2 regions of the Pseudomonas rhizosphaerae genome follow, and region 2 is predicted to be linked to the other one. Evidence: predicted binding sites of a transcription regulator. Region 2 holds the regulator's gene; the other holds the start of a gene.
The links. Region 2 encodes FliA, which starts transcription of late flagellar genes. Its sites were predicted from a motif close to CTAAAGTTTNNNNNNNNNNNGCCGNTAA; they were not measured.
Positions count from the first base shown of each region.

Region 1: LT40_RS06795 (methyl-accepting chemotaxis protein) is a predicted target of FliA. The motif match lies at 4,522-4,549, and genes of this name have one in related genera.

Region 1 covers NZ_CP009533.1:1,499,576-1,514,562, forward strand. The annotation lists gene LT40_RS06775 (class I SAM-dependent methyltransferase) at 1-823, opposite strand, end outside; gene yghX (YghX family hydrolase) at 861-1,748, opposite strand; gene LT40_RS06785 (DUF6434 domain-containing protein) at 1,833-2,042, opposite strand; gene LT40_RS06790 (alpha/beta family hydrolase) at 2,209-2,865, shown strand; gene LT40_RS06795 (methyl-accepting chemotaxis protein) at 2,923-4,488, opposite strand; gene LT40_RS06800 (metal ABC transporter substrate-binding protein) at 4,634-5,512, opposite strand; gene LT40_RS06805 (metal ABC transporter permease) at 5,513-6,412, opposite strand; gene LT40_RS06810 (metal ABC transporter ATP-binding protein) at 6,412-7,161, opposite strand; gene LT40_RS06815 (metal ABC transporter substrate-binding protein) at 7,158-8,087, opposite strand; gene LT40_RS06820 (DUF6162 family protein) at 8,114-8,677, opposite strand; gene LT40_RS06825 (hypothetical protein) at 8,674-9,009, opposite strand; gene LT40_RS06830 (hypothetical protein) at 9,006-9,545, opposite strand; gene LT40_RS06835 (PepSY-associated TM helix domain-containing protein) at 9,542-10,756, opposite strand; gene acnA (aconitate hydratase AcnA) at 11,106-13,856, opposite strand; gene rlmM (23S rRNA (cytidine(2498)-2'-O)-methyltransferase RlmM) at 13,993-14,987, shown strand, end outside.
Region 2 covers NZ_CP009533.1:552,092-566,463, forward strand. The annotation lists gene fliQ (flagellar biosynthesis protein FliQ) at 1-224, shown strand, start outside; gene fliR (flagellar biosynthetic protein FliR) at 224-1,009, shown strand; gene flhB (flagellar biosynthesis protein FlhB) at 1,013-2,149, shown strand; gene flhA (flagellar biosynthesis protein FlhA) at 2,377-4,506, shown strand; gene flhF (flagellar biosynthesis GTPase FlhF) at 4,518-5,837, shown strand; gene fleN (flagellar synthesis regulator FleN) at 5,956-6,789, shown strand; gene fliA (RNA polymerase sigma factor FliA) at 6,783-7,529, shown strand; gene LT40_RS02510 (chemotaxis response regulator CheY) at 7,656-8,030, shown strand; gene LT40_RS02515 (protein phosphatase CheZ) at 8,050-8,838, shown strand; gene LT40_RS02520 (chemotaxis protein CheA) at 8,896-11,109, shown strand; gene LT40_RS02525 (protein-glutamate methylesterase/protein-glutamine glutaminase) at 11,126-12,247, shown strand; gene LT40_RS02530 (flagellar motor protein) at 12,247-12,987, shown strand; gene motD (flagellar motor protein MotD) at 12,999-13,907, shown strand; gene LT40_RS02540 (ParA family protein) at 13,938-14,372, shown strand, end outside.

The sequences.
Region 1 (14,987 bases), 950 kb from region 2:
CCTCGACGAGAAACTCAGGCCCCAGTGCCGGGTCGTTCATGCAGGCCAGCACCACACCTGATTCGCTGAGCAGCTCCGGCAGACGGCGCAGCACCCGCTGGTAGTCCTTGGTCAGCAGGAAGCTGCCTTTCTGGAACGAAGGCGGATCGATGATGACCATGTCGTACGGGCCATCCCTGCTGACTCGCGCCCAGGACTTGAACAGATCGTGCCCCAGGAAGCTGACCTTGCTCAGGTCGTGGCCATTGAGGTGATGGTTCTCACGTCCCCGGCTCAGGGCGGCGCGCGACATGTCCAGGTTCACCACATGGGCGGCGCCACCGGCAATGGCGGCCACGGAGAAGCCACAGGTGTAGGCGAACAGGTTGAGCACGCGCCGGCCCTCGGCGTTTTCGCGTACCCAGTCGCGGCCATGGCGCATGTCGAGAAACAGCCCATTGTTCTGCTTGCGCCCCAGGTCGATGCGGTACTGCAGGCCGTTTTCAATCAGGATCGCCTGTTCATGTGCGTCGCCGACCAGCCACTCAACGTCGCTGGCCGGTAGATAGCGGTGTTGCAGGGCCAGGCTGCACGCGCCGCTGCTTGCCCAGACGGGTAATGCGCCCAGCTCGGTCAGCAGACGCTGCAAGGCGGCCAGTTGGTCGGCTGGCGGTTCCTTGAACAGCGACACCAGCACGATACCCTGCAGCCAATCCACAGTCAGTTGTTCGAGCCCAGGCCAGCGCCGCCCGCGGCCATGGAACAACCGGCGGGTTTCCACCGGTGGCTGGGCGAGTGCTTGAAGCAGGTTTTGGTGCAAGGTGGCGAGGGCGTCGGCGTTCATGGAAAAGGTCACGGCTGCAAAGGGCCGGCATTCTACGTCAGCTCAGGTACTTTTCGAACCAGCCCAGCGTACGGTCCCAGGCCAGGTCTGCCGCGGCCTTATCGTAGCGTGGCGTGGAATCGTTGTGGAAGCCGTGATTGGCGCCGGGATAGATGTACGCCTCATAGGTCTTGCCTGCGGCTTTGAGCGCCGCTTCGTAGGCCGGCCAGCCTTCGTTGATGCGTGTGTCCAGCTCGCCGAAATGCAGCAGCAGGGGTGCCTTGATCTTCGCCACGTCCTTGGCGTCGGCCTGACGGCCATAGAACGGCACTGCGCACGCCAGCTCTGGATAAGCCACCGCTGCCGCATTGGACACACCACCGCCATAGCAGAAGCCGGTCATGCCGACCTTGCCGGTGGCGCCCTCATGCTGCATCAGCCAGGGGATCGCAGCGAAGAAGTCGTTCATCAGTTTGGTCGGATCGACCTTTTCCTGCAGTGCGCGGCCCTTGTCGTCGTTGCCAGGGTAGCCGCCGACCGAGGTCAGCCCATCGGGCGCCAGCGCCATGTAGCCAGCCTTGGCGACCCGTCGCGCGACGTCTTCGATATAGGGGTTCAGGCCACGGTTTTCGTGCACCACCACCACGCCGGGGACCTTGCCGGTGGCCTGTGCCGGCCGCACCAGGTAACCACGGACCTGGCCGTGGCCGTTGGGCGACGGGTAGGTGACGTACTCCGCCACGATCTGCGGGTCGGTGAATTCGACCTGCTGGGCCAACGCGTAGTTGGGGCTCAGGCTGGCCAGCAAGGCACCAGCGGTCAGGCCGCCGAAGGTGAACAGGGCCGCGCGGTCGAGGAACTCACGTCGGTTGATCTTGCCGTGAGCGTAGAAGTCGTACAGATCGAGCAGTTCGGGGGAGAAGTCTTTGGCACTGAGGCGATCCATCGGGTACTCCTGTCGCAGGACACTGGGCGTTGAGGGTTGCACTCATTAAAGCAGCGTTTTGCCACCCGGCCACCGCTTCATGCGTCAGCGCCGATGCATCAGCTTCCAGTGATCTGCAACCTGGCCCATCGTCTTGGCTTCGCCACTCTTGAGCCAGGCCATGAAGGCCCGGTCGAAATGGAAGCTGGGACCGCAGGCTTCGGTCAGGAAGCGCCGCACGTTCTGGGTATTGCGATAGCCTCGGTCCAGTGGGGTGTAGCGGGTGATCGGCGCGCTGTGCCAGTCGAAATTCATGAATCGCTATCCTTCGCGAAAAGAGGGGGGCGGTGGGAGTGCCACACGGTGGTGCCGCGCATGATGACTCAGTGTACCGCCATCGTGCACCTAGCACTGTTCCTGTGCCACGTTTTGCCTCAGAGTTCGGAAATCGTCAATAGTGCCAAACACCGATGGAAGGCTGATGAGCGAAGACCAGTGGACCCAACGCATGCAAGACAACGGCTGGCTGTGGAACCCGGCGCAAACCGGCGCGCAGGCGCCGTGCCTGATCCTGGCGCACGGCGCCGGCGCGCCCATGGACAGCCCGTTCATGAACGCCATGGCCGAGCGTCTGGCGGCCGGCGGTGTCAGTGTGGTGCGCTTCGAGTTTCCCTACATGGCCCAACGCCGCAGCGGTGGCAGCAAACGCCCACCCAGCCCCCAGGCAAGTTTGCTGGAAAGCTGGCGACAGGCCTATGCGCTGGTGCGTCCACTGGTGACCGGGACCCTGGCAATAGGGGGCAAATCCATGGGCGGACGCATGGCCAGCCTGCTGGCGGACGAATTGGGCGCCGATGCACTGGTGTGCCTGGGCTATCCGTTCTATGCAGCGGGCAAACCGGAGAAACCGCGCGTCGAGCACCTGGCCGATCTGCGCACGCCGACCCTGATCATCCAGGGCGAACGCGATGCGCTGGGTAACTGCAAGACAGTGGCAGGCTATGAGCTGTCGGAGGAGATCGAAGTGTACTGGCTCAGCGCGGCTGACCACGACCTCAAGCCTCTGAAGGCGTCGGGGTTCACCCATGATCAGCACCTTGAAACCGCTGCCGACCGGATCGTGGCCTTTCTGTCCTGAAGAGCTGTCCTGATTCGCGTGCCGCCGTGCAGGCGGCGCCGCGAATCCAGAGGCCGATCAGCGGTTGAAGCGCTCCACCAGCGAGTACTGGCTGTTGGCGGTCTTGGTCAGTGCTTCGCTGAGCAGTGCCGAGTTCTGCGCCTGTTCGCTGGTTTCATCGGCCAGGTGCGAGATGGTGGTGATGTTGCGACTGATCTCTTCGGCCACCGCGCTTTGCTCTTCGGTAGCGGCGGCGATCTGCGTGGTCATGTCGGTGATGTTGGCGACTGCCTCGCTGATGCCGATCAATGCGCGGTCCGCCTCCAGCACACGGGCCACGCCATCTTCGGCCTGCCGGTGACCGGCATCCATGGTCTGCACGGCATTGTTGGCGGTCTGTTGCAGCTTGGCGATGAGCCCGTGGATCTGCCCGGTCGACTCACTGGTACGCTGCGCCAGCTGGCGGACCTCGTCGGCGACCACGGCGAAGCCGCGGCCCATCTCGCCAGCACGCGCGGCCTCGATGGCCGCGTTGAGTGCCAACAGGTTGGTCTGGTCGGCGATGCCCTTGATCACATCGACCACCCCGCCGATTTCGTCGCTGTCCTTGGCCAGTTGCGTCACGGTCTGTCCGGTTTCGCCCACCACCACCGACAGGCGCTGGATCGCCTCGCGGGTTTCGCCGGCGATGTCGCGGCCGCGGCTGGTCAGGCGGTTGGCCTCCTGGGTGGCGTCGGCGGTGCGCTGCACGTGGCTGGCGACTTCCTGGGTGGTGGCCGCCATCTGGTTCACTGCCGCAGCCACCTGCTCGGTTTCCAGGCGCTGGCGCTCCAGGCCTTGGGAGCTCTGGTGGGCCAGGGCGTCCGACTGCCGGGCCTGGCCGGTCAGGTGCTCGGCGGTGTCCTGCAGGCGGGTGAGGCAGGTCTTGAGGCGTGCTTCCTGGCTGAGAATCGCCATTTCCAGGCGCGCCTGGGCGCCGCGGCTGTCGGTGTACATCTGCGCGATGAGCGGATCGGAGGTGGTCTGGTCGGCCAGCTTGAGCAGGCGCTTGATGCCGCGCTGCTGCCAGCTCAGGCCCATCAGGCCCAGTGGAATCGACAGGCCGGCGGCCAGGGCGAAGCCCCACGAGGTGTCCAGCCAGGTGCCGATCATGAAGCCGACCTGGCTCACCAGAATGAAGGGTACCCAGTTCTGCAGCACCGGGATCCAGCGATCGCGACCGGGTACCGCCGACTTGCCGTTGTTCAAACGTTCATAGAGCGATTGGGCGCGGCGGATCTGCTCGGCCGTCGGCTTGATCCGAACCGATTCGTAACCCACTACCTGCTTGTTTTCCAGCACCGGGGTGACGTAGGCGTTGACCCAGTAATAATCGCCGTTCTCGCAGCGGTTCTTGACGATGCCCATCCATGGCAAGCCCTGGCGCAGGTTCACCCACATGTGTTCGAACACCGCTGGCGGCACGTCCGGATGGCGCACGGTGTTGTGCGGCGCACGAATCAGTTGCTCGCGGGTGAACCCGCTGATCTCCACGAACGCATCATTGCAGTAGGTGATCATTCCTTGGGTGTCGGTCGTAGAAATCAGGCGCTGCTGGGCAGGGAAAGTCCGTTCGCGCTGAGTGATAGGCTGATTGTTACGCATGAGTGTCCATTCATTCCGTGGGGCTTTGACAGGTTCTCGGCCAAGTCGGGAAAAGGTTGAATGGAATTTGGACGGCAGCAGGGTGGGGGGCTTGAGTGCCACGGCCACGGACGAAGCTCTTGCTTCGCCCCTGGCTTGGGGGAGGTCAGAGGGCCTGGATGACGGCGTTCATGTGCGCTTGCAGGTCGGCGATCGGGTCGTCGCTTTCTTCGGCCAGCACCAACAGCTTGCTGCCCGCAGCGGTGATTGCCGACTTGACCGCTTCGGGCGGCTGGCGGTGGTCGATGACCAGGGCGACGTCGTTGTCCTTGAGGGTCGCGCTCAGGTGCTCCAGTTGCGCGGCATCCCATTGCTCGTCGGTGAGCGCCTGGGTGGCCACCGTGTCCAGGTTGAGACCGGCCGCAAGGTAGGCGAACCGGTCGCTGAGGCTGACCACGCTGACATTGTCGGCCTTGGCCAGGCGGGCCTCGCTGTCGGCGCTGAGCTTGAGCAATTGCTGCTTGAGCGCCGCCAGGTTGGCATCGATGCGCGGCTTGGCGGCCGGTGCCAGACGCACCAGGTCGGCGGCCATGACATCGGCCATGCGCCCCATGTTGTTGCTCGACAACCACGGCTGGCTGTTCAGGCCGCCGACGCCCGGCTGTACGGCAATACCGGGCAGCACGCCATCGACCGGGCGCGCCGCGTCGATCTCGACGATACGAATGTTGCTACGGCGCGCCAGCGGGTACAGGGAATCGTCGGGCCACAGCGAACGCAAGCCGATCACGGCATCGGCGGATCCGGCCAGACCTGCCAGGGCCTCCGCGCCGCGCCCGGTGAAATAGGCATTCTGCCGGGAGCCAGGCAGGTTGGCTGCGGCTGCACGCTCCAGCTGCACGCCGCTGTCCTTGAGCAACAGCTGGCCCAGACCGTAGGTGATCGGCAGGCTGGCGAGGACTTTCACGGGCTCCGCCGCCAGGGCTGCGGGGGCGAGCACCGCACACAGGGTCAGGGCCGCTGTCAGTTTGCGCAGAATAGGCATTTATCCGATGTTCCCTTTGAGGCTGGGCAAGGTGCCGCGGGCGATGGCGGCCAGGGCGAAGGCCACGCCTGCAACCAGGATGATGGCAGCGCCGGACGGTACCGGCAGGTCGAAGAGAATTGGCAGCAGGATCCCGCACAGCGTGCTGAGCGTGGCAATGAGCACCGAGATCCAGAAGAATCCCTTCAGCGATTGGCTCAGGAGCCGCGCCGCCGCGGCCGGAATCACCAGCAGGGCACCGACCAGGATCGCGCCGATGACCTTGACCGCCGCTACGGTGATCAGCGTCACCAGGATCACGAACAGGTAGTCCAGCGCTTTCACCGGCACGCCGCGAACGGCAGCCAGCTGCGGGTTGAAGCTGGCCAGCATGATGCGGTTGTACAGCGGCAGGCTCAGGCTCAACACCAGCGCACCGACCACGGCCAGTACCAGCAGGTCGTTGCCGTTCACCGTGAGGACCGAGCCGAACAGCACGTTCTCGAGGATGTGTACGTTGATCTTGCCGGCCAGGGTCAGCAGCAGGCTGGCGCCCAGTGCCAGCGATACCGAGAGGAACACGCCGATCAGGGTGTCCGGCGCCAGGCCGGTGCGGTTACGCAGGTAATTGAGCACGATGCCGAACAACAGGCAGTAGCCGAACAGGCTGCCGTAGGGCCCGGTGTAGGGCTCGCCGAGCAGGATGCCGATGGCCACGCCGGTCAGTGCGGCATGGCCCACCGCTTCGGAAAAGAACGCGAAGCGCTTGACCACCACCAGCGTTCCCAGGCCGCCCAGCACCGGGCCGATCAGCAAACCGGCGATCAAGGCATTGACCACGAAGCCGTAGGCCAAGGCGGCGGGCAAGTAGCCGTCCGAAGCCAGGCCCTGGATGGCCAGGCGAAACTGTTCGTAGTCCATCAGGCGAGGCCTCCGGCGCGGGGATGGGTGGAGAACAGCGTCAGCAGTCGGTCCGGTGTGAGTGCCTCGGCCGGTGTGGCGTCGAACAGCACGCGGCGGTTGAGCCCGGTGACCCGGTCGGCCAGACGCTTGACGGCTTCCAGGTCATGCTCGATCCACATCACGGTGATGCCAGCCTGCTGCCAGTCCAGCAGCAGACGCTCGAACACCTGGATGCCGGCCTCGTCCAGCGCCGACATCGGTTCGTCGAGAATCAGCAGTTGCGGCGCCGGGATCAGGCCCTGCGCCAGCAGCACACGCTGGCGTTCACCGCCCGACAGCGCGCCCATGCGCCGCTTGCGCTTGTCCTGCATGCCGACGCGCTCCAGTGCTTCGCCGATAGCGCCGGCATAGTGCCTGGACAAGCCAAGAAAGGCCGGTCGACGCTGGCACATGGCGGCCATGAAATCGTCGACCGTCATCGGCAGGCCACGGTCGAACTCCAGCGCCTGGGGCACGTAGCCGATCACGCCGGGATCGCCCGGCCATTGCAGGCTGAGCTGCCCACGGTGGGGCATTTGCCCCAGCAAGGTCTTGATCAGCGAGCTCTTGCCGCCGCCGTTGGGCCCGACCAGCGCATGCACGCTGCCACTGGCCACACGGAAGCTGACGTCGTCGAGAATCAGCGTGCGGCCCAGCACCAGGCCTACCTGGGCGAAATCGATGGCAGGCCCGCTGCGGGCCAGGGCCAGGGGTTCGGCCGCGGTCATGCGCCGGCCTCCTGGATCGCCCGGACCACGGTGTCGAGGTTGCCGCCCATTTCCTTCTCATACTTGTCGGCGCTGTATTCGCCATAGGAGATATGCGAGAGCGGGTACATCTTGACCCCCGATTCGCGCTGGATGGTTTCGACATAGGTCGAGGGAAAATCCATTTCCGAGAAGATCACCTTGACGTCCAGTGCGCGCAGTTGATCGATGGTCTTTTTCAACTGGCTGGGGCTTGGCTCGATGCCGTGGGCGGGTTCGACCACTGCGGTGACTTCCAGGCCGAACTCGCGCAGCAGGTAATCGTAGGCGGCATGCACGGTTGCCACGCGCAGCTCGGCATTGGGCGCCTGGGTCAGCTTGGCCAGGGCATCGGCACGCAACGTGCGCAGGCGCTTGCCGTAGGCTCGGGCATTGGCGGTGTAGAACTTGGCGTTGTCCGGGTCGAGCTTGCCCAGCTCGCGGGCAATGTTGTTGACCTGGGCGATGGAGGCGCTGATGGACAGGAAGGTGTGCGGGTTGACCACCTTGCCGGCGCCGCGGGCCATGGTCCCGGTGGCCGCCAGCAGCGGCACGTCGGCGTTGGCCTCGATCACGGCGATGTCGGGCTTTTCGCTGGCATCGATCATGCGGTCGGCGAAGTCGTCATGGCCGACGCCGTTGAGCACGATCACGTCCAGGCTGCCGATGCGCTTGATGTCGTCGGCCCGTGGCTCATAGGCGTGGGGGTTGAATCCGGCCGGGATCAACGGCACGACTTCAGCCTTGTCGCCGACGATGTTCGCCACGTAGCTGTAGTAGGGGTGCAGAGTGATGCCGATGCGCAGCGGTTTGCCGTCGGCGGCCCAGGCGGCGGTGCTGAGCAGTGTGCCCAGGACTGCGACGGACACAAGTCGCAGCAACGGACGGCGGGCGATAGATCTGGGCATGGAAAATCCTGGGGAAGAGGGCGTATTCAATGGCGATGCTGGCGGGTGACACCGGTGTCGAACTGGGCGATGACCTGTTGCCAGCCTGCGTCGGCGAGCGTCTTGTCATCCATCTGCGAGGGTGCGCTGGCGGAAGGAGCGCGATTGATCCATACATCCGCGTCGGGGCCGTTCACCCGCAGCAGGAACGAGCCAGCCACCTCGGGCGCCTGGCTCAGGCCCACGTAGGAGTGCTGGACCATGTTCCATGCATGGCTGCCGCGGCTGACCGAGCTGGCGTCCTGGGCGAATGGCGCGAAGCCTTCGCGGGCCAACTGCGCAGGCGTCACGGGTTCGGGCTGTTCTTCGGCGAGCAGGCGCACCTCGTCCAGGGTCACGCGCAGGTCGGCATAGATACCCTGCTCGGCGGCGCTCAGGTCGCGCCGCGCATCGAGCTGATGCGACGGTACGGCCACCGCTTCGTGGCTGACCCCATGCCAGCTCACCACACCGGCGGCAGCCAGCAGGATGAACAGGCAGAGCAGGCCGACGTACAGCGTTTCATGGCCCGCCCCGGCAGGGCGGACGATGTGGGTGACGGGCGTGCTCATGGTGCCTCGATGTCGGCTTGGTCGATCTCGACGACATGGCCTGGGCCGGCATCGAACAGCACATAGAACTCGGCATCGGGGCGCTTGAAGGTCACGGTCGAATCGCTGCCCAGCTTGCCGGGCACCAGAATGCTTTCGTCATAGCCGACCACGTCCAGGGTGACCCCCGGCGCGCCGCTGCCATCGGAAAATCCTCCGGTACAGCGAATCTGCTGGTCGTCGATCTGCTTGCATTCGCACATGGGGTTGTGGGCCAGGGCGACGCTGCTGCAGGCAGCGGCGAGCAGCCCGAGCACCAGGGCAGGCCAGCGGATGAATGAAACGCGGGTCATGGTTGGGTTCCTTGACGGTTCAGCCAGGACACCGTTGCCGGTGACGCCTGGCTCAATGGAATGGAGGTTTGGTGCATGGAGCCGTCCCAGCCTTCCATGGTGATCCACAGCTGAGCATCGGCCTCGGTTTTTACCGGCACCGGCAAGCCGGCGAACATGCGGTAGCCACTGCCGAAGAAGATCACGCCCGCAGCCCGCAGGCTGCGCGGTTTGCCGATGCGCAGGTAGGTGGCCTTGACCTGGTCGATGCAGCGCTTGCACAGGGCAGCGGTGAAGTACTTGATGTCCTGGCCGCTTTCGGCGGTGGGGCCTTCGATGCGGCGCTCGGCCAGGGTCAGGCTCCAGGGACCGACCGCGATGTCGCCCACGGTGCGTTCGCCCAAACCACTGTCACCGCGATCCCTGGCGTTCTCGGCGAAATAGTGAGGCATGAAGCTCAGCGGGATGAGCACCAGCAGCACATTGATATGGAACCGCCACTTGCGCCAGAAACGCGACAGGGGCGACGGCAAAGGGGCACTGATGACTCGGCTCACAGGCTGCGCTCCGCGGTTTTGTGGGCAATAGGACGCAGATTCCCGGCGGGCATCTGTGCGGTGTCCTGGCGGCTGGTGCGCTTGAACGCCTGGGCAGTGGCCAAAGCGGTGCGTTTGCTCCAGATCATCAGGCCGCTGAGCACCATCATGCTCAGCAGCAGGCCGAAGAAGGCCCAGATCAGCTTGATCCACAGGCCACCGAAATCACCGGTGTGCAGAGGGCGCATGGACTCGGTGACGAATTCCAGGGCATTGCGGTCGCCGAGCAGGTGTGAGCTGATCAATTGTCCGGTGTAGGGGTTGATGCTGGCGGTCTGGTACATCAGTGGATACCAGCTGCGCCCGCCGACTTCCATCGGGCTGTAGGCATTCAAAGGCAGCGACACGTAGCTGGCATCCAGCCCCGGCACCTGTTGCTTGACCACGGCGATGGCCTGCTCGACCGGAATCATCGGCGCCGGGGTGCCATTGGCCACCAACGGTACGTCGGCCCGCGCGATCACCGAGGTAACCGGCGAATAGCTGGAGATGCTGATCTGGTTGTCGTAGAGGATCGCGCGGATCAGGAACCATACGCCGGTGATGGCGATCACCGCGATGAACCAGATCGACCAGATGCCGCTGAGGCGGTGAAAGTCGCCCCAGAACACTCGTGCCCCCTGGTTCAGGCGCAGGGTGGGCTTGAGGAAGCCTTTCCAGAACTTCTTGTAGACCACCAAACCGGTGATCAGCGACACCAGCAGGGGCAGCCCCAGGAACGACACCAGGTACCAGCCCCACGAGAAACCGTTGGTGAAGGGCACCAGCCACCAGCCATGCAAGGCACGGGTGAAGGCCGGGAAGTCGAACGCCGGGCTTACGCCCTGCAAGACGCCGGTGTAGGGGTTCACGTAGACCGTTGGCGAGCGGCCGTCCGGGTAGGTGACGCTGGCGTTGACCGCGAAGTAGTCGCCATCCGGGTGGGTCAGGTTGCTGACGCGTAATTCGGGGTGGTCGCGCTGGATGGCGGTCATCAACTGGTCGTAATTCAATGGCTGGGCATCGTCGGACGGCTTGTTGGCGCGCATTTCCGGGTTGATCAGCCACATGATTTCGGTGCTCACCACGGCCAGGGTGCCGGTCACGCACACGATCAGCACGAAGAACCAGATCGGCAGGGCCAACCAGCTGTGCACGAGGAACCAGATTTTCGAGCGGGATTTCTTCGACATTGGAAAACGTTCTCGATTCGAGAAGCCGGTTGCCTGACGGGCAAGGTACGGCGCCAGCGAACAGGTGGCCACGGATTTGGATGGCGGCTATTGCACTGGATAAACAAGAATGAGAACAAGAACCAAATGAGTTGCAGGTGCGTTTATTTGAAACTGAATGTTTCAAATGTGACGAAGTACCACCTTCGGGTAGGCATCCACCCCCTGTAGCAGCGGCGCAAGCCGCGTCATCAGCCCCCGCAGTAAACCTGCACAATCGCGGCGAGGCTGAACGCGGCTCGCGCCGCTGCTACAGGGGTTGCGACGGCAGGGGTTGCGACGGCGCAAGGGCTGTGCGGATGAAACGACCTTACACCACCGGGTTACCGATCAACTGGCGCAGCACATAATGCAAGATCCCGCCGGAGCGGAAATATTCCACTTCGTTGAGGGTGTCGATCCGGCACAACAACTCGACGGTTTCCTGCTGGCCGTCTTCGCGACGGATGTGCAGGTCCAGGCGCATGTGAGGTTGGATCCGGGCACCGCTCAAGCCGACGATGTCCAGGGTCTCGCGTCCGGTCAGGCCCAGGCTCTTGCGGCTCTGGCCGTTGGTGAACTGCAGCGGCAGTACGCCCATGCCGACCAGGTTGGAACGGTGGATGCGTTCGAAGCTCTCGGCCACCACGGCTTTCACACCGAGCAGGTTGGTGCCCTTGGCCGCCCAGTCGCGACTCGAGCCGGTCCCGTATTCCTGACCGGCGATGACCACCAGCGGTGTACCCGCCTCCTGGTAGCGCATGGCCGCATCGTAGATCGGCAGCTTTTCGTCCGTCGGGATGTACAGCGTGTTGCCGCCTTCTTCGCCACCGAGCATTTCATTGCGGATCCGGATGTTGGCGAAGGTGCCGCGCATCATCACTTCATGGTTGCCACGGCGCGAACCGTAAGAGTTGAAGTCCCGCGGCTCTACGCCCTTGTCGCGCAGGTAACGTCCAGCCGGACTGTCAGCCTTGATGTTGCCGGCAGGGGAGATGTGGTCAGTGGTGACCGAATCGCCCAGCAACGCCAGGATGCGGGCACCCTGCACGTCGGCGATCACTGGCGCAGGCCCGGCGATGTCTTCGAAGAATGGCGGATGCTGGATGTAGGTCGAATCCGCCTGCCAGACATAGGTCGGCGCCTGCGGTACTTCGATGGCCTGCCACTGCGCATCGCCGGCGAAGACCTCGGCATACTCCTTGTGGAACATGGCCGTATCGACCTTGGCCACCGCGTCGGCGATTTCCTGCTGGGTAGGCCAGATGTCACGCAGATAGACTGGTTGGCCGTCAGTGCCAGTACCCAACGGTTCGCTGCTGATGTCGCTGCGCACGCTACCGGCCAGCGCATAGGCGACGACCAGGGGCGGCGATGCCAACCAGTTGGTCTTCACCAGCGGGTGGACCCGGCCCTCGAAGTTGCGGTTGCCCGAAAGCACCGATGCCACGGTCAGGTCGGCGCTCTGGATGGCCTGCTCGATAGGCTCGTCGAGCGGCCCCGAGTTGCCGATGCAAGTGGTGCAGCCGTAACCGACCAAGGCGAAGCCCAGGGTATCCAGGTACTGGGTCAGGCCTGCCGCCTTGTAGTAGTCGGTCACCACCTTGGAGCCGGGTGCCAGCGAAGTTTTCACCCAGGGTTTGGTGGTCAGGCCTTTTTCGACCGCTTTCTTGGCCACCAGGCCGGCCGCCATCATCACGCTGGGGTTGGACGTGTTGGTGCACGAGGTAATGGCGGCGATGACCACCGCCCCGTGTTGCAGATTGTGCGTCTGGCCACGCCAGGTGTAGGGCGCGCCCTCGGTCTGGTCGGCATTGCCGACAGCGACGCCGCCGCCACCTTCGCTTTCCAGGCGGCCTTCTTCCTTTTTGGTCGGCTTGAGCTGCAAGCTGATGAAGTCGTTGAATGCTGCGCTGACTTTTGGCAGTGCCACCCGGTCCTGGGGACGCTTGGGCCCGGCCAGGCTGGCCTCCACCTCACCCATGTCCAATGCCAGGGTGTCGCTGAAGACCGGCTCCTGGCCAGGCAGGCGCCACATGCCCTGGGCCTTGCAGTAAGCCTCGACCAACTGGACAGTGGCTTCCGGCCGACCGGACAGGCGCAGATAGCCCAAGGTCACGTCGTCTACCGGAAAGAAGCCGCAGGTCGCACCGTACTCTGGCGCCATGTTGGCAATGGTCGCCCGGTCCGCCAGAGGCAGATCGGCCAGCCCGTCACCGTAGAATTCGACGAACTTGCCGACCACGCCTTTCTTGCGCAGCATCTGGGTCACGGTCAGCACCAGGTCGGTGGCGGTGATGCCTTCCTTGAGCTTGCCGGTGAGCTTGAAGCCGATGACCTCGGGAATCAGCATCGACACCGGCTGGCCGAGCATGGCTGCTTCCGCCTCGATCCCGCCAACGCCCCAACCCAGCACGCCCAGGCCGTTGATCATGGTGGTGTGTGAGTCGGTGCCTACCAGGGTGTCGGGGAAGGCGTAGGTGCGACCTTCTTCCTCTTTGGTCCAGACGGTGCGCCCCAGGTATTCCAAGTTGACCTGGTGGCAGATGCCGGTACCCGGTGGCACCACGCTGAAGTTGTCGAATGCACTCTGGCCCCAGCGCAGGAACGCGTAGCGCTCGCCGTTGCGCTGCATCTCGATGTCGACGTTTTCTTCGAACGCCTCGCCACTGGCGTAGTGGTCGACCATCACCGAGTGGTCGATCACCAGGTCCACGGGCGAGAGCGGATTGATGCGTTGCGGGTCGCCACCGGCCTTGGCCACGGCGGCGCGCATGGCAGCCAGGTCGACCACGGCCGGTACGCCGGTGAAGTCCTGCATCAACACGCGCGCCGGGCGGTACTGGATCTCGCGGTCGGAGCGGCGCTCATGCAGCCAGTCGGCGAGGGCGCGCAGGTCTTCGCCAGTGACGGTCTTGCCGTCTTCCCAGCGCAGCAGGTTTTCCAGCAGCACCTTGAGCGACATCGGCAGTTGCTGCAGGTCGCCCAGGCTCTTGGCGGCTTCGGGCAGGCTGAAGTAATGATAGGACGTGCCGGCGACGTCCAGGGTATTCAGGCTTTTCAGGCTATCGAGGGAGGGCATGGGTAGCTCCTTTTCGGGCCCGCACGGCACGGGCTGGATAATCAGGTTCTTTCAGTGAGGACTTCCAGTGCATGCCCAGGGTTCCGATTTCCTTTATCATGCGCCGATTTCGGCCCCTGGCAGTGAAAGTCTCTTTATGAATACGTTGTTTATGCATTGCCGCCCTGGCTTCGAAGGCGAGGTCTGCTCGGAGATCGCTGAACACGCCGCACGGCTGGGGGTTGCCGGCTATGCCAAGGCCAAGCCGCAGACCGCCTGCGCCGAATTCATCTGCCACGAGCCGGCTGGTCCGGCACGGCTGATGAGCGCGTTGCGGTTTAGTGACTTGATATTTCCCCGGCAATGGGCGCGCGGCGATTTCGTGCAGTTGCCCGAAACCGACCGCATCAGCGTTGTGCTCGAACACCTGGCGGCCTACCCGGTCTGCGGCAGCCTGTGGCTGGAAGTGCTCGACACCAACGATGGCAAGGAACTGTCGAACTTCTGCAAGAAATTCGAGGCCCCGCTGCGCAAGGCCTTGCTCGGTGCCGGCAAGCTGGTGGACGATCCCGACCTGCCGCGGCTGCTGCTGACCTTCAAGAGCGGGCGCGAGGTCTTTCTCGGGGTGGCCGACGCGGGCAATTTCGCCATGTGGCCCATGGGTATCCCGCGCCTGAAATTTCCCCGCGAAGCGCCCAGCCGCTCGACCTTGAAGCTGGAAGAGGCCTGGCACCACTTCATCCCCCGCGAGCAGTGGGACGAGCGCCTGCACGGCGACATGACCGGTGTGGACCTGGGTGCTGCGCCTGGCGGCTGGACCTACCAGTTGGTACGCCGTGGCATGCTGGTCACCGCCATCGACAACGGCCCGATGGCACAGAGCTTGATGGACACCGGCCTGGTCACTCACCTGATGGCCGATGGCTTCACCTACAAACCCAAGCAGACCGTGGACTGGATGGTCTGCGACATCGTCGAAAAGCCGGCCCGCAACGCCGCCTTGCTGGAAACCTGGCTGGGCGAGAACCTCTGCCGCGAAGCGGTGGTCAATCTGAAGCTGCCGATGAAGCAGCGCTATGCCGAAGTGCGCCGATTGCTCGAGCGTATCGAGGAGGGCTTCAAGGCCCGTGGCATCAAGGTCCAGGTCGGCTG
Region 2 (14,372 bases):
TGACCACCGTGATGGTCGCGATCCTGGTTCTGCCGAGCCTGATCGTCGGCCTGATCATCGCCATGTTCCAGGCCGCCACGCAGATCAACGAACAGACCCTGAGCTTCCTTCCGCGCCTGCTGGTCATGCTGGTGACGCTGATCGTCATCGGGCCGTGGATGGTGCGCACCTTCATGGAATACATCACCACTTTGTATTCCAACATCCCGCAGGTGATCGGCTGATGCAGCCGCTGCTGCAACTGACCGACGCGCAGATCGGCGGCTGGGTCGCCAGTTTCATCCTGCCGCTGTTCCGCGTGGCGTCGATGCTGATGACCATGCCGATTTTCGGTACCCAGGTGATGCCGCAGCGGGTGCGGCTGTACGTTGCCGTGGCCATCACCGTGGTCATCGTGCCGGGTTTGCCGCCGGCGCCCACGGTCGATGCGATCAGCGTCCAGGCGCTGCTGCTGGTCGCCGAGCAGATCATCATCGGCGCGCTGTTCGGCTTCTCGCTGCAGTTCCTGTTTCAGGCCTTCGTCGTCGCCGGGCAGATCCTGGCGATCCAGATGGGCATGGCCTTCGCCTCCATGGTCGATCCCACCAACGGGGTGTCCGTGGCGGTGGTCGGCCAGTTCTTCAGCATGCTGGTGACCTTGGTGTTCCTGTCCATGAACGGCCATCTGGTGATCTTCGAGGTGCTGACCGAGAGTTTCACTACGCTGCCCATTGGCGGTGGCCTGTTGACTGCGCATTTCTGGGACGTGGTGCTGCGCATGGGCTGGGTGTTGAGCGCCGGCGTGCTGCTGGTGCTGCCTGCCATCACGGCCTTGCTGGTGGTCAACATCGCCTTCGGCGTGATGACCCGCGCCGCGCCGCAGCTGAATATCTTTTCCATCGGTTTCCCGCTGACCCTGGTGCTGGGGATGTTCATCCTCTGGGTCAGTTTGGGCGATATCCTCAACCAGTATCAGCCGCTGGCGACCAACGCCTTGCAGTGGCTGCGCGAATTGGCGCGAGCGGAGTAGGCAATGGCCGAAAGCGAAAGCGGTGCCGACAAGACAGAAGACCCCACGGACAAGCGCAAGAAAGACTCGCGCGAGAAGGGCGAGATCGCCCGTTCCAAGGAGCTCAACACCCTGGCGGTGATGGTCGCCGGGTGCGGCGCGCTGCTGGCGTTCGGCGGCCACCTGGCGCAGAGCCTGCTCGAACTGATGCGCAGCAACTTCACCTTGAGTCGCGAGGTGCTGCTCGACGAACGCTACATGGGCATCTTTCTGCTGCAGTCGGGCAAGGTGGCGATCCTGGCCACCCAGCCGATTCTGGTGACGATGCTGCTGGCGGCGTTGATCGGCCCGGTCGCGCTCGGCGGTTGGTTGTTCGCGGCCAGTTCCATGGCACCCAAGTTCAGCCGCATGAACCCGGCCGCCGGACTCAAGCGCATGTTCTCCATGCACGCGCTGACCGAGTTGCTGAAGGCGCTGGCCAAGTTCGCCATCATTCTCATCGTGGCCATCGTGGTGCTGGCCAAGGACCGTCCCGCCTTGCTGGCCATTGCCAACGAGCCACTGGAAATGGCGATCATCCACAGCGTGCAGCTGGTGGGGTGGAGCGCCCTGTGGATGTCGTGCGGGCTGGCGTTGATTGCCGCCGTGGACGTGCCGTTCCAGCTGTACAGCAGCAAGCAGAAGCTGATGATGACCAAGCAGGAGGTCAAGGACGAGCACAAGGATTCCGAAGGCCGGCCCGAGGTGAAGGGCCGGGTGCGCCAGTTGCAACGCGAGATGTCCCAGCGACGGATGATGACGGCCATTCCCGAGGCGGACGTGATCATCACTAACCCGACCCACTACGCAGTGGCGCTCAAATACGACCCGGAGAAAGGCAATGCGCCGGTGCTGCTGGCCAAGGGCTCGGACTTCATTGCCTTGAAGATTCGCGAGATCGGCAACGAGCACCGTATCCAGGTGCTGGAATCGCCGGCATTGGCGCGCTCGATCTTCTATTCCACGGAGATCGAGCAGCAGATTCCGGCAGGGTTGTACCTGGCGGTGGCCCAGGTGCTGGCTTATGTCTACCAGATTCGCCAATACCAGGCGGGGCGAGGCAAGCGGCCGGATCCGCTGCATGACCTGCCGATCCCACCGGATTTGCAGCGAGACAGCTAGTGCGTGTCGGACTTTTCGCGGCCGATGACCGCTCCCACAGATGCCCCCCTTGTGGGAGCGGTCATTGGCCGCGAAGGCTGCGCCTCCGATAGAAGGGATTTACTCCATCTCGGCAGCCCCCCAATAATCTTTAACCCCCTCCAACAAAAGTTGGACCCCTTCTTGCACTGCCCCCTGGCAGGACGCCTCGCGCGTCAAAAGTTCGCTTGGGGAAGTGGGGAATGCCGGTGGATCGCTCTCAATTAATCAACACCGCTCGTAGCAACATCGTTGGCCTGGGCCGCGGCAACCTCGGGGTGCCGCTGCTGTTGCTGGTGATGCTGGCGATGATGATGCTGCCGATCCCGGCACTGCTGCTCGACGTCTTCTTCACCTTCAACATCGCCTTGTCCATCGTCGTTCTGCTGGTGTGCGTCTACGCCATGCGGCCGCTGGATTTTGCCGTGTTCCCCACCATCCTGCTGGTGGCCACGCTGCTGCGCCTGGCACTCAACGTAGCGTCGACGCGGGTCATCATGCTCCACGGCCAGGAAGGTCACGCCGCTGCGGGCAAGGTGGTCCAGGCGTTCGGCGAAGTGGTGATCGGCGGTAACTACATCGTTGGTATCGTGGTGTTCGCCATCCTCATGATCATCAACTTCGTGGTGGTCACCAAGGGCGCCGGGCGCATCTCGGAAGTGAGCGCGCGTTTCACCCTGGATGCCATGCCCGGCAAGCAGATGGCCATCGACGCCGACCTCAACGCCGGCCTCATCGATCAGAACCAGGCCAAGGCCCGCCGCAGCGAAGTGGCCGCCGAAGCCGAGTTCTACGGTTCCATGGACGGTGCCAGCAAGTTCGTCCGCGGCGACGCCATCGCCGGTCTGCTGATTCTGTTCATCAACCTCATCGGCGGCATCCTGGTCGGGATGCTGCAGCACAACATGCCGTTCGCCGAGGCGGGCAAAGTCTATGCCCTGTTGACCATCGGTGATGGTCTGGTAGCGCAATTGCCCTCGCTGCTGCTCTCTACCGCAGCGGCGATCATGGTGACCCGCGCCTCGGGCTCCGAGGAAATGGGCAAGCAGATCCAGCGGCAGATGTTCGCTTCGCCCAAGGCGCTGGCCGTCTCTGGCGCGCTGATGGTCATCATGGGCCTGGTGCCCGGCATGCCCCACGTGGCCTTCATCACCCTGGGTGCCGTCGCCGGTGGCGCGGCCTACCTGCTGTGGAAAAAGCAGAACGACGTCAAGGAGCTGGCCCTGGCCGAAGTGCAGCGTCAACAGGAACTGCTGCCGTCGCCGACGCGCACCCAGGAAACCAAGGAGCTGGGCTGGGACGACGTGACGCCCATCGACATGATCGGCCTGGAAGTCGGCTATCGCCTGATTCCTCTGGTGGATCGCAACCAGGGTGGCCAACTCCTGGCGCGGATCAAGGGTGTACGCAAGAAGCTGTCCCAGGACCTGGGCTTCCTGATGCCCACCGTCCATATCCGCGACAACCTCGACCTGGCGCCCAGCGCCTATCGTTTGACGCTCATGGGGGTGATTCTCGCCGAAGCCGAGATCTACCCGGACCGAGAGCTGGCGATCAACCCTGGTCAGGTGTTCGGATCGCTCAACGGCATCACCGCCAAAGATCCGGCGTTTGGTCTGGACGCGGTGTGGATCGATGTCAACCTGCGCAGCCAGGCCCAGTCGCTGGGCTACACCGTGGTCGATGCCAGTACGGTAGTGGCCACGCACTTGAACCAGATCTTGCAGAAGCACGCCCACGAGTTGATCGGTCACGAAGAGGTCCAGCAATTGCTGCAAGTGCTGGCAAAAGGCTCGCCAAAGCTGGCTGAAGAGCTGGTTCCGGGTATCCTTTCGCTGTCTTCGCTGCTCAAGGTGTTGCAGGCGTTGCTGGCCGAACAGGTGCCTGTGCGGGATATCCGCAGCATCGCCGAAGCCATCGCCAACAATGGTCACCGGAGTCAAGATACCGCCGCTCTGGTTCAGGCGGTCAGGGTCGGTTTGTCCCGCGCAATCGTGCAAAGCATTGTAGGCATTGAGTCTGAGCTGCCAGTTATCACCTTGGAGCCAAGGTTGGAACAGATATTGCTCAATAGTCTGCAGAAGGCTGGTCAGGGTCAGGAAGAAGGCGTTTTGCTGGAACCGAGCATGGCGGAGAAGCTGCAACGATCCTTGATCGATGCGGCGCAGCGGCAGGAGATGCAGGGCCAACCGGTGATACTGCTGGTGGCCGGTCCGGTCCGCGCGATGCTCTCGCGCTTCGGGCGCCTGGCGATCCCCAACCTTCATGTACTGGCCTATCAGGAAATCCCTGATAACAAGCAAGTCACCATCGTTGCGACAGTAGGGCCCAACGGCTGAGGTAGTGGGTTATGCAAGTGAAGCGATTTTTCGCCGCCGACATGCGTCAGGCCATGAAATTGGTCCGCGATGAGCTGGGTGCCGACGCTGCCATCATTGGCAACCGTCGCATCGCTGGCGGCGTCGAGCTGACCGCTGCGCTGGACTACAAGCTGTCGGCCCTGGCGCCGCGCGTGCCCAACCTCGAGTTGGAAGAAGAGCTGCGCAAGACCCAGTCGCGCATCGTGTCTGCCCAGGCCGAGCTGAGCACCCGCGGCGAAACCGATGCGGCCACCAACCGTCAACTGGTTGCCGGCCTGCCGCTGACCGCCGCCGAGCCGCTGGTGGAACCGCGTCGCGAAGAGCCCGTGCGTGCCCAGGCCGCGCCGGCGCCACAGCCTGCCGTCGACCAGCGCCTGTTCGATTCCATGCGTTCGGAACTCAACGGCCTGCGTCAGCTGCTCGAAGTGCAGCTGGGCTCTCTGGCCTGGAGCCAACTGCAGGGCAGCAAGCCAGCGCAGGCCAATCTGTGGCGTCGCTTGCAGCGCATCGGCCTGTCCGGCCCGATCGCTCGCGAACTGTTGAACCTGACCAGTGAAATTCATGAGCCCCGGCAGGCATGGCGCATGCTGCTGGCGCACTTGGCGCGTATGATTCGCACGCCGGAAGTCGAACCGCTCGAAGAAGGCGGCGTGATCGCCATGGTCGGTCCTGCCGGCATGGGCAAGACCACCACCCTGGCCAAGCTGGCAGCGCGCTATGTGCTCAAGTACGGCTCCCAGAGCGTGGCGCTGGTGAGCATGGACAGTTTTCGCATCGGTGCCCAGGAGCAGCTCAAGACCCTGGGCCGTATTCTCAATGTTTCGGTGACTCAGGTCGATCCGGGCCAGTCATTGGTACAGGCGCTGGAACCCCTGCTGCGCAAGCGCGTGGTGTTGATCGACACCGCTGGCCTGCAAGCCAGCGATCCGGCACTGCGCATGCAGCTCGAGAGCCTGGCCGGGCGTGGGATCAACGCCCGCAACTACCTGGTGCTGGCAACCACCAGCCAGAAGCAGGTACTCACCGCGGCTTACCACAGTTACAAACGTTGCGGTCTGGCCGGGTGCATCCTGACCAAACTCGATGAAACGGCCTGTCTCGGCGAAGTGCTGAGCCTGGCCATCAGTCAGGAACTGCCGATTGCCTATCTCACCGATGGGCCGCGCATCCCCGACGACTTGCATTTGCCGCGCCGGCACCAGTTGGTCAGCCGCGCGGTCAGCGTGCAAATGCAAGAAGAGCCCAGCGAAGAGGCCATGGCCGATATGTTCGCAGGGCTCTACCACAGCCCCGACAAGCGAGTTGGCTGAGGTGAAGAACGTTAGGCAAGCACAATCTTCCTGCATCGTAGGGTTGCCAGGAAATACTCGAGCAATCGAACTGGCAGCCACTGGTGTGGCCTCGGTCTAGACAAGGTAAAGAACGAACATGGGCAGCATGCATCCCGTACAGGTGATCGCGGTGACCGGCGGCAAAGGTGGCGTCGGCAAGACTAATGTGTCAGTGAACTTGTCCCTGGCGTTGGCCGAGCTCGGCCGCCGGGTCATGTTGCTGGACGCCGACCTTGGCCTGGCCAACGTCGACGTGTTGTTGGGCCTGACCCCCAAGCGCACCCTGGCGGATGTGATCGAAGGCCGCTGCGAACTGCGCGACGTGATGTTGCAGGGCCCTGGCGGAATCCGCGTCGTGCCGGCGGCTTCCGGCACCCAGAGCATGGTCCACCTGACCCCGGCCCAGCATGCCGGTCTGATCCAGGCCTTCAGCGATGTGGGCGACAACCTCGACGTGCTGATCATCGACACGGCCGCCGGCATCGGCGATTCGGTGGTCAGCTTCGTCCGCGCGGCCCAGGAAGTCCTGCTGGTGGTGTGCGACGAGCCCACCTCGATCACTGACGCCTACGCCCTGATCAAGCTGCTCAACCGCGACTACGGCATGAACCGTTTCCGGGTCCTGGCCAACATGGCGCAGAGCCCTCAGGAAGGGCGCAACCTGTTCGCCAAGCTGACCAAGGTGACCGATCGCTTCCTCGACGTTGCCCTGCAGTACGTCGGCGCCGTGCCGTACGACGAGTCGGTGCGCAAGGCCGTACAGAAGCAGCGCGCCGTCTACGAGGCATTTCCCCGCTCCAAATGCTCGCTGGCCTTCAAGGCCATCGCGCAGAAGGTAGACACCTGGCCGTTGCCGGCCAATCCCCGCGGCCACCTGGAGTTCTTCGTCGAACGCCTGGTGCAGCAAACCAGTGCAGGGCCCGTATCATGAGCGCCAGCGGATACCGTATGTACAGCAAGGCGTCGCGCGACTCGCAGCAGCATCAGCTGATCGAGCAATACGCACCGCTGGTCAAGCGCATCGCCTATCACCTGCTGGCGCGACTGCCGGCCAGCGTGCAGGTGGAAGACCTGATCCAGGCCGGCATGATCGGCCTGCTGGAGGTCTCGACCAAATACGATTCGAGCAAGGGCGCCAGTTTCGAGACCTATGCCGGCATTCGTATCCGCGGCGCGATGCTCGACGAAGTGCGCAAGGGTGACTGGGCGCCGCGTTCGGTACACCGCAATACGCGCATGGTCAGCGACGCCATTCGACGAATTGAATCGAAAACCGGCCGCGACGCTAAAGATCACGAGATTGCGGCCGAACTCAATCTGAGTCTGGATGATTACTACGGGATCCTGAACGATACCCTGGGCAGTCGCTTGTTCAGTTTCGACGACCTGCTGCAGGACGGCGAGCACGAGGGCCTGCACGAAGACGGCGCCAGCGGTTCGCTGGAGCCTTCGCGGGATCTGGAGGACGAGCGCTTCCAGGGCGCGCTGGCCGAGGCCATCGCCAACCTGCCCGAGCGGGAAAAGCTGGTCTTGTCGCTGTATTACGACGAAGAGCTGAACCTCAAGGAAATCGGCGAGGTACTGGGTGTCAGCGAGTCGCGCGTCAGCCAGCTGCACAGCCAGTGCGCCGCGCGACTGCGCGGGCGCCTGGGGGAGTGGCGGGCACGCTGAAGTACTGGGTTTCCCAAGCGTTCGGGGCTGGTCTGCAGTGGTAGTGGATGTAATCGGATTCGATTGTTATGCACGTCCAGGGGCTGGGCGTGTTCAAGACTGCTGGAGGTCTAATTGGACAAGAACATGAAAATCCTCATCGTCGACGATTTCTCGACGATGCGGCGCATCATCAAGAATCTGCTGCGTGACCTGGGCTTCACCAACACCGCCGAGGCCGATGATGGCAACACGGCCTTGCCGATGCTGCTCAGCGGTAACTTCGATTTCCTCGTCACCGACTGGAACATGCCCGGCATGTCCGGCATCGACCTGCTGCGCCAGGTGCGTGCCGACGATCGCCTCAAGCACCTGCCGGTGCTCATGGTGACCGCCGAAGCCAAGCGCGAGCAGATCATCGAAGCCGCCCAGGCCGGGGTCAACGGGTATGTGGTCAAGCCTTTCACTGCGCAAGTGCTGAAAGAAAAAATCGAAAAGATTTTCGAGCGCGTCAATAGCTGAATTCTGCAACGGGGGCGCAATGGATCACAAACAAAGCACATTGGGGGACTTCGAGTCGACCCTGAAGAAACACGCCGTGGAGCTGGTGGACAGCCTTGAAAAAGGCCGGTTCGGTGAAGCGGTGCAATTGATCCACGAGCTGAACCAGACCCGCGACCGCGGCCTGTACCAGGAAGTGGGCAAGCTGACGCGCGAGCTGCACAGCGCCATCGTCAGTTTCCAGATCGATCCGAACATTCCCCAGGCCGAAGAAGTTTCGCAGATCACCGATGCGACCGAACGCTTGTCGTATGTGGTGCGCCTGACCGAGAGCGCGGCCAACCGGACGATGGACCTGGTCGAGCAGAGCACGCCGGTGCTCAACACCTTGAGTGCCGAGGCCAGCGCCTTGAGCGTCGACTGGCAGCGCTTCATGCGCCGTGAAGTGGCCGCCGACGAGTTTCGCGAACTGGCGCGCCGGGTCGACGGGTTTCTGACCCGCAGCGAGCAGGGCAATCGGGAAGTGGCCAGCCACCTGAACGATATTGTCCTGGCCCAGGACTACCAAGACCTCACCGGCCAGGTCATCAAGCGCGTCACTGCGCTGGTCACCGAAGTGGAGAGCAACCTGCTCAAACTGGTCCTGATGGCCAGCCAGGTTGATCGCTTCGCCGGCATCCAGCATGACCACGAACAGCTGCGTGCCGAAAAAGATCAAGAAAAACATCCCGCCAAGGGTGAAGGTCCGCAGATCCATGCCGATAAACGTGAAGACGTCGTATCCGGTCAGGACGATGTCGACGATCTGCTGTCCAGTCTGGGCTTCTAGGCCGACGCCTCGCCCGACTGTGTTGACCGTTAATCACGTACTCCAGGGAGCATCCACATGAGCTTCGGCGCCGACGAAGAAATCCTTCAGGATTTCCTGGTAGAGGCCGGCGAAATTCTCGAGCAACTGTCCGAACAACTGGTCGAGCTGGAAAGCCGTCCCGATGATGCCGACTTGCTCAATGCAATTTTTCGCGGTTTTCACACTGTAAAAGGCGGCGCCGGCTTCCTCCAGCTCAACGAGCTGGTGGAGTGCTGCCACATCGCCGAGAACGTCTTCGACATCTTGCGCAAAGGTGAGCGCCGGGTCGATTCCGAACTCATGGACGTGGTGCTCGAAGCACTTGACGCGGTCAACGGCATGTTCTCCGAGGTGCGTGAGCGCGCCCCGGTCACGCCGGCCAGTCCGCAGTTGCTCGATGCCCTTGCGCGTCTGGCCGAACCGGCAGCTGTCGTTGCACCTCCAGCAGCGCCCGTGGCGGTGCCGGTGCCGGTCGCCGCGCCGGCTGCAACGCCCAGCGAAGACATCACCGACGACGAATTCGAGCAACTGCTCGATTCGCTGAACGCAGCCAAGGCGCAGGCCGCAACGCCGATCGCTGCCGCTGTTGCACGCGATGGCGCGGCCAGTGACGAGATCACCGACGACGAATTCGAATCGCTGCTCGATCAGTTGCACGGCAAGGGTCAGTTCGCGGTCGATGCGCTGGCACCGACCGTGACGTCCGAGGCTGCGCCTGGATCTGGACCTGCCAGTGCGGCACCGGTTTCCAGCACGCCCGCCGCACCTGGCGACGAGATCACCGACGACGAGTTCGAGGCGCTGCTCGACCAGCTGCATGGCAAGGGCACGTTCACCTCCGAAGCGGTCAAGGTGCAACCGCCTGCCGAGGTCCCGGCTCCGAAAAGCGACCAGATCACCGACGACGAATTCGAATCACTGCTCGACCAGTTGCATGGCAAGGGCAAGTTCAGCGATGTCGCCAGCGTGCCCGACGCCCAGCCCGTAGCTGCCGCCGCTGCCGTGCCAGTGGCGGCGCCGCGCAAGACCGAGGCAGCGCCTGCGCGTGCTCCGGTGGCCGAGAAGCCGGTCGCCAGCGAGGCCGAGACGACGGTAAGGGTCGACACTGCGCGCCTCGACGAAATCATGAACATGGTGGGCGAGCTGGTGCTGGTGCGTAACCGTCTGGTACGCCTGGGCTCCAACAGCAGCGACGAGGCCATGTCCAAGGCGGTGTCCAACCTGGACGTGGTTACGGCCGACCTGCAGACCGCGGTCATGAAGACCCGCATGCAGCCGATCAAGAAGGTCTTCGGGCGCTTCCCGCGCCTGGTCCGCGACCTGGCCCGGCAATTGAAGAAGGAAATCAACCTTGAGCTGGTCGGTGAAGAAACCGACCTGGACAAGAATCTGGTCGAAGCCCTGGCCGACCCGTTGGTGCACTTGGTGCGCAACGCCGTCGACCATGGCATCGAGACGCCCGAGGAACGCGAGCGCAACGGCAAGGCGCGCGGCGGGCGCGTGGTGTTGTCGGCGGAGCAGGAAGGCGACCACATCCTGTTGTCGATCAGCGACGACGGCAAGGGCATGGACCCTGCGGTCCTGCGCGCCAAGGCCGTGGAAAAGGGCCTGATGGACCGCGACGCGGCCGACCGCCTCAGCGAATCCGACTGCTACAACCTGATTTTCGCGCCGGGCTTCTCCACCAAGACGGAAATTTCCGACGTGTCGGGCCGCGGCGTCGGCATGGACGTGGTCAAGACCAAGATCAGCCAGCTCAACGGCTCGATCAACATTTTCTCGGCCAAGGACCAGGGTTCGAAGATTGTCATCAAGGTGCCGTTGACCTTGGCGATCATGCCCACCCTGATGGTGATGCTGGGCAACCAGGCGTTTGCTTTTCCGCTGGTCAACGTCAACGAGATCTTCCACCTGGACCTCTCGCGCACCAACGTCGTCGACGGTCAGGAAGTGGTCATCGTGCGCGACAAGGCACTGCCCTTGTTCTATCTCAAGCGCTGGCTGGTCAAGTCGGCCGCGCACGAGGAGCAGGGCGAGGGGCACGTGGTCATTCTCACGGTCGGCACCCAGCGCATCGGCTTCGTGGTCGATCAATTGGTTGGCCAGGAAGAAGTGGTGATCAAGCCCTTGGGCAAGATGCTGCAGGGCACGCCCGGCATGTCCGGCGCCACCATCACCGGTGACGGCCGAATCGCCTTGATCCTCGATGTACCGAGCATGCTCAAGCGCTACGCCACGCGGCGTATCTGATCGTAGTGGAGTGTTTATGGCAGTCAAGGTCCTGGTGGTGGATGATTCTGGTTTCTTCCGCCGCCGCGTCTCGGAAATTCTTTCGTCGGACCCCACCATCCAGGTGGTCGGGACCGCCACCAATGGCCGCGAAGCGATCGACCAGGCCCAGGCACTCAAGCCCGATGTAATCACCATGGACTACGAGATGCCGATGATGGACGGCATCACGGCCGTGCGTCATATCATGCAGCGCTGTCCTACCCCGGTATTGATGTTTTCCTCCCTGACCCACGAAGGCGCCCGAGTGACCCTCGACGCCCTCGATGCAGGGGCCGTGGATTACCTGCCAAAGAACTTCGAAGACATTTCTCGCAACCCCGAGAAGGTCAAGCAGATGCTGTGCGAGAAAGTCCACACCCTGTCGCGTAGCAACCGCCGACTGGGCGCGCATGTCGCCGCGCCAGTGCCGACGGCTGCAGCCGGGGCGAGCGCCGCTCCTGTGTCTTCGCGGGCAGCGCCGACGCGCACACCGGCACCAGTCACCCCGGCACGTGCTCCGGCGCCGACGGCCAGCAGCGCGGCACCGCGGCGCAAGCCCTACAAGCTGGTCGCTATCGGTACCTCCACCGGCGGACCAGTGGCGTTGCAGCGGGTATTGACCCAGCTGCCCGCTCATTTTCCGACGCCCATCGTCCTGGTCCAGCACATGCCGGCCGCGTTCACCCGAGCGTTCGCCGAGCGGCTCGACAAGCTGTGCCGAATCACCGTCAAGGAAGCGGAAGACGGTGATGTGCTGCGTCCTGGGCTAGCCTTGCTGGCGCCCGGTGGCAAGCAGATGATGATCGACGGCCGCGGCGCGGTGAAGATTCTCCCGGGTGACGAGCGGCTGAACTACAAGCCATGCGTGGATATCACCTTTGGTTCGGCGGCCAAGTCCTACGGTGACAAGGTGCTGGCGGTGGTACTCACCGGCATGGGCGCCGACGGTCGCGAAGGCGCGCGCCTGCTCAAGCAGGGTGGCAGCCAGGTCTGGGCCCAGGACGAAGCGAGCTGCGTCATCTATGGCATGCCCATGGCCATCGTCAAGGCAGGCCTGGCCGACGCCGTCTACAGCCTCGACGATATCGGTCGGCACCTGGTCGAGGCGTGCGGCTGATGGATGTACTGAGCCTGATCGGGATCATCCTCGCGTTCGTCGCCATCATCGGTGGCAACTTTCTCGAGGGTGGTCACCTGTCGGCTCTGCTCAACGGTCCGGCGGCACTGATCGTGATCGGTGGAACCTTGGCTGCCGCACTCATCCAGTCACCCATGAGCGCGTTCAAGCGGGCCTTGCACAACGTTCGCTGGATCCTCTTTCCGCCCCGTATCGACATGGCCGGCGGTATCGATCGGGTGGTGAACTGGAGCCTGGTGTCGCGCAAGGAAGGTTTGCTGGGGCTGGAAGCCAGCGCCGAAGCGGAACCCGACGACTACGCCCGCAAGGGCTTGCAGCTGCTGGTCGATGGCGCCGAGCCGGCCGCCATCCGTAGCATTCTCGAAGTCGATCTGTACAACCGTGAAACCCGTGACCTGCATGCGGCCAAGGTATTCGAAAGCATGGGCGGCTATGCGCCCACCATCGGGATCATTGGCGCGGTCATGGGGTTGATCCACGTGATGGGCAACCTGGCCGACCCCAGCCAGCTGGGCAATGGCATCGCCGTGGCGTTCGTGGCGACGATCTACGGCGTGGCCAGCGCCAACCTGCTGTTACTGCCCGTGGCCCATAAGCTCAAGGCACTGGCCCAGAGGCAGGCGGCCTACCGGGAAATGCTGCTCGAAGGCTTGCTGTCCATCGCCGAGGGTGAGAACCCGCGCTCCATCGAAACGAAGCTGCAAGGCTACCTCGACTAGGAGAGCATGCCATGGCCCGTCGTCGACGCATTGAAGAGCCGGAAAATCACGAGCGTTGGCTGGTGTCGTACGCCGACTTCATTACCTTGCTGTTTGCGTTCTTCGTGGTGATGTATTCGATCTCGTCGGTCAATGAAGGCAAGTACAAGGTGCTTTCGCAAGCATTGGTCGGGGTGTTCAACGATCCGGACCGCAGTATGAGGCCCATCCCGATTGGCGAGGAACGACCTTTGACGACGCGTGCGGCGCAGCCTCTGGTGACTGACAGCGAGCAAACACAGGCGGCCATCGACGAAGCGGTCGATCCGCTGCAGACCATCGCCAACGATGTGCGCCAGGCATTCGGCGACCTGATCGCTTCGGATCAACTGACCGTGCGCGGCAACGAGCTGTGGATCGAGATCGAACTCAAGTCCAGCCTGCTGTTCGGCAGCGGCGATGCCATGCCCAGCGACATGGCGTTCTCGATCGTCGACAAGGTCGCGACCATTCTCAAGCCGTTCGACAACCCGGTGCATGTCGAGGGTTTCACCGACAACCTGCCCATCAGCACGGCGCAGTACCCGACCAACTGGGAGCTGTCGACCGCTCGCGCGGCGAGCATCGTGCGCATGATGGCCATGGAAGGGATCAATCCACGGCGCATGGCCGCAGTCGGCTATGGCGAATTCCAACCCGTGGCCAGCAACGCCACCGCCGACGGGCGAGGGCGCAACCGTCGGGTGGTGCTGGTGATCTCGCGCAACCTTGATGTGCGTCGCAGCATCACCAGTTCAGGCAGCGCCAATGCGCAGCCGGATGCAGCGTTGCGCCGGGCTGGCACACAAACTGCACTGACGCCGCTAACAGTGCCGTCGGCGGCTGGCTCTGTCAAAAGTCCGCCGCCCGGCCCATCACCCGAAGCCTCACTATCTCGGTAGTGCGCCGTTTTACCGAGGGGAACCACCATCATGAGAGTCTGGGCAGTAGCCAATCAGAAAGGCGGGGTCGGCAAGACCACCACCTCGATCGCCTTGGCGGGTTTGCTGGCCGAGGCAGGCAAGCGTGTGGTTGTGGTCGATCTCGATCCCCACGGTTCGATGACCAGCTATTTCGGACACAACCCGGACGAGCTGGCCCACAGCTGTTTCGACCTGTTCCTGCACAAGGGCGCCGTGCCCGCAGGCCTGGCGCAGCAACTGCTGCTGCCGACCGGTGAGGCCAATGTCTCGCTGCTGCCGTCGAGTACCGCACTGGCCACTCTGGAGCGCCAGCAACCGGGGCAAAGCGGGCTGGGCCTGGTGATCGCCAAGACGCTGGCGCAACTGTGGCAGGATTTCGACTACGCGGTGATCGACAGCCCGCCGTTGCTGGGCGTGCTCATGGTCAATGCATTGGCGGCCAGC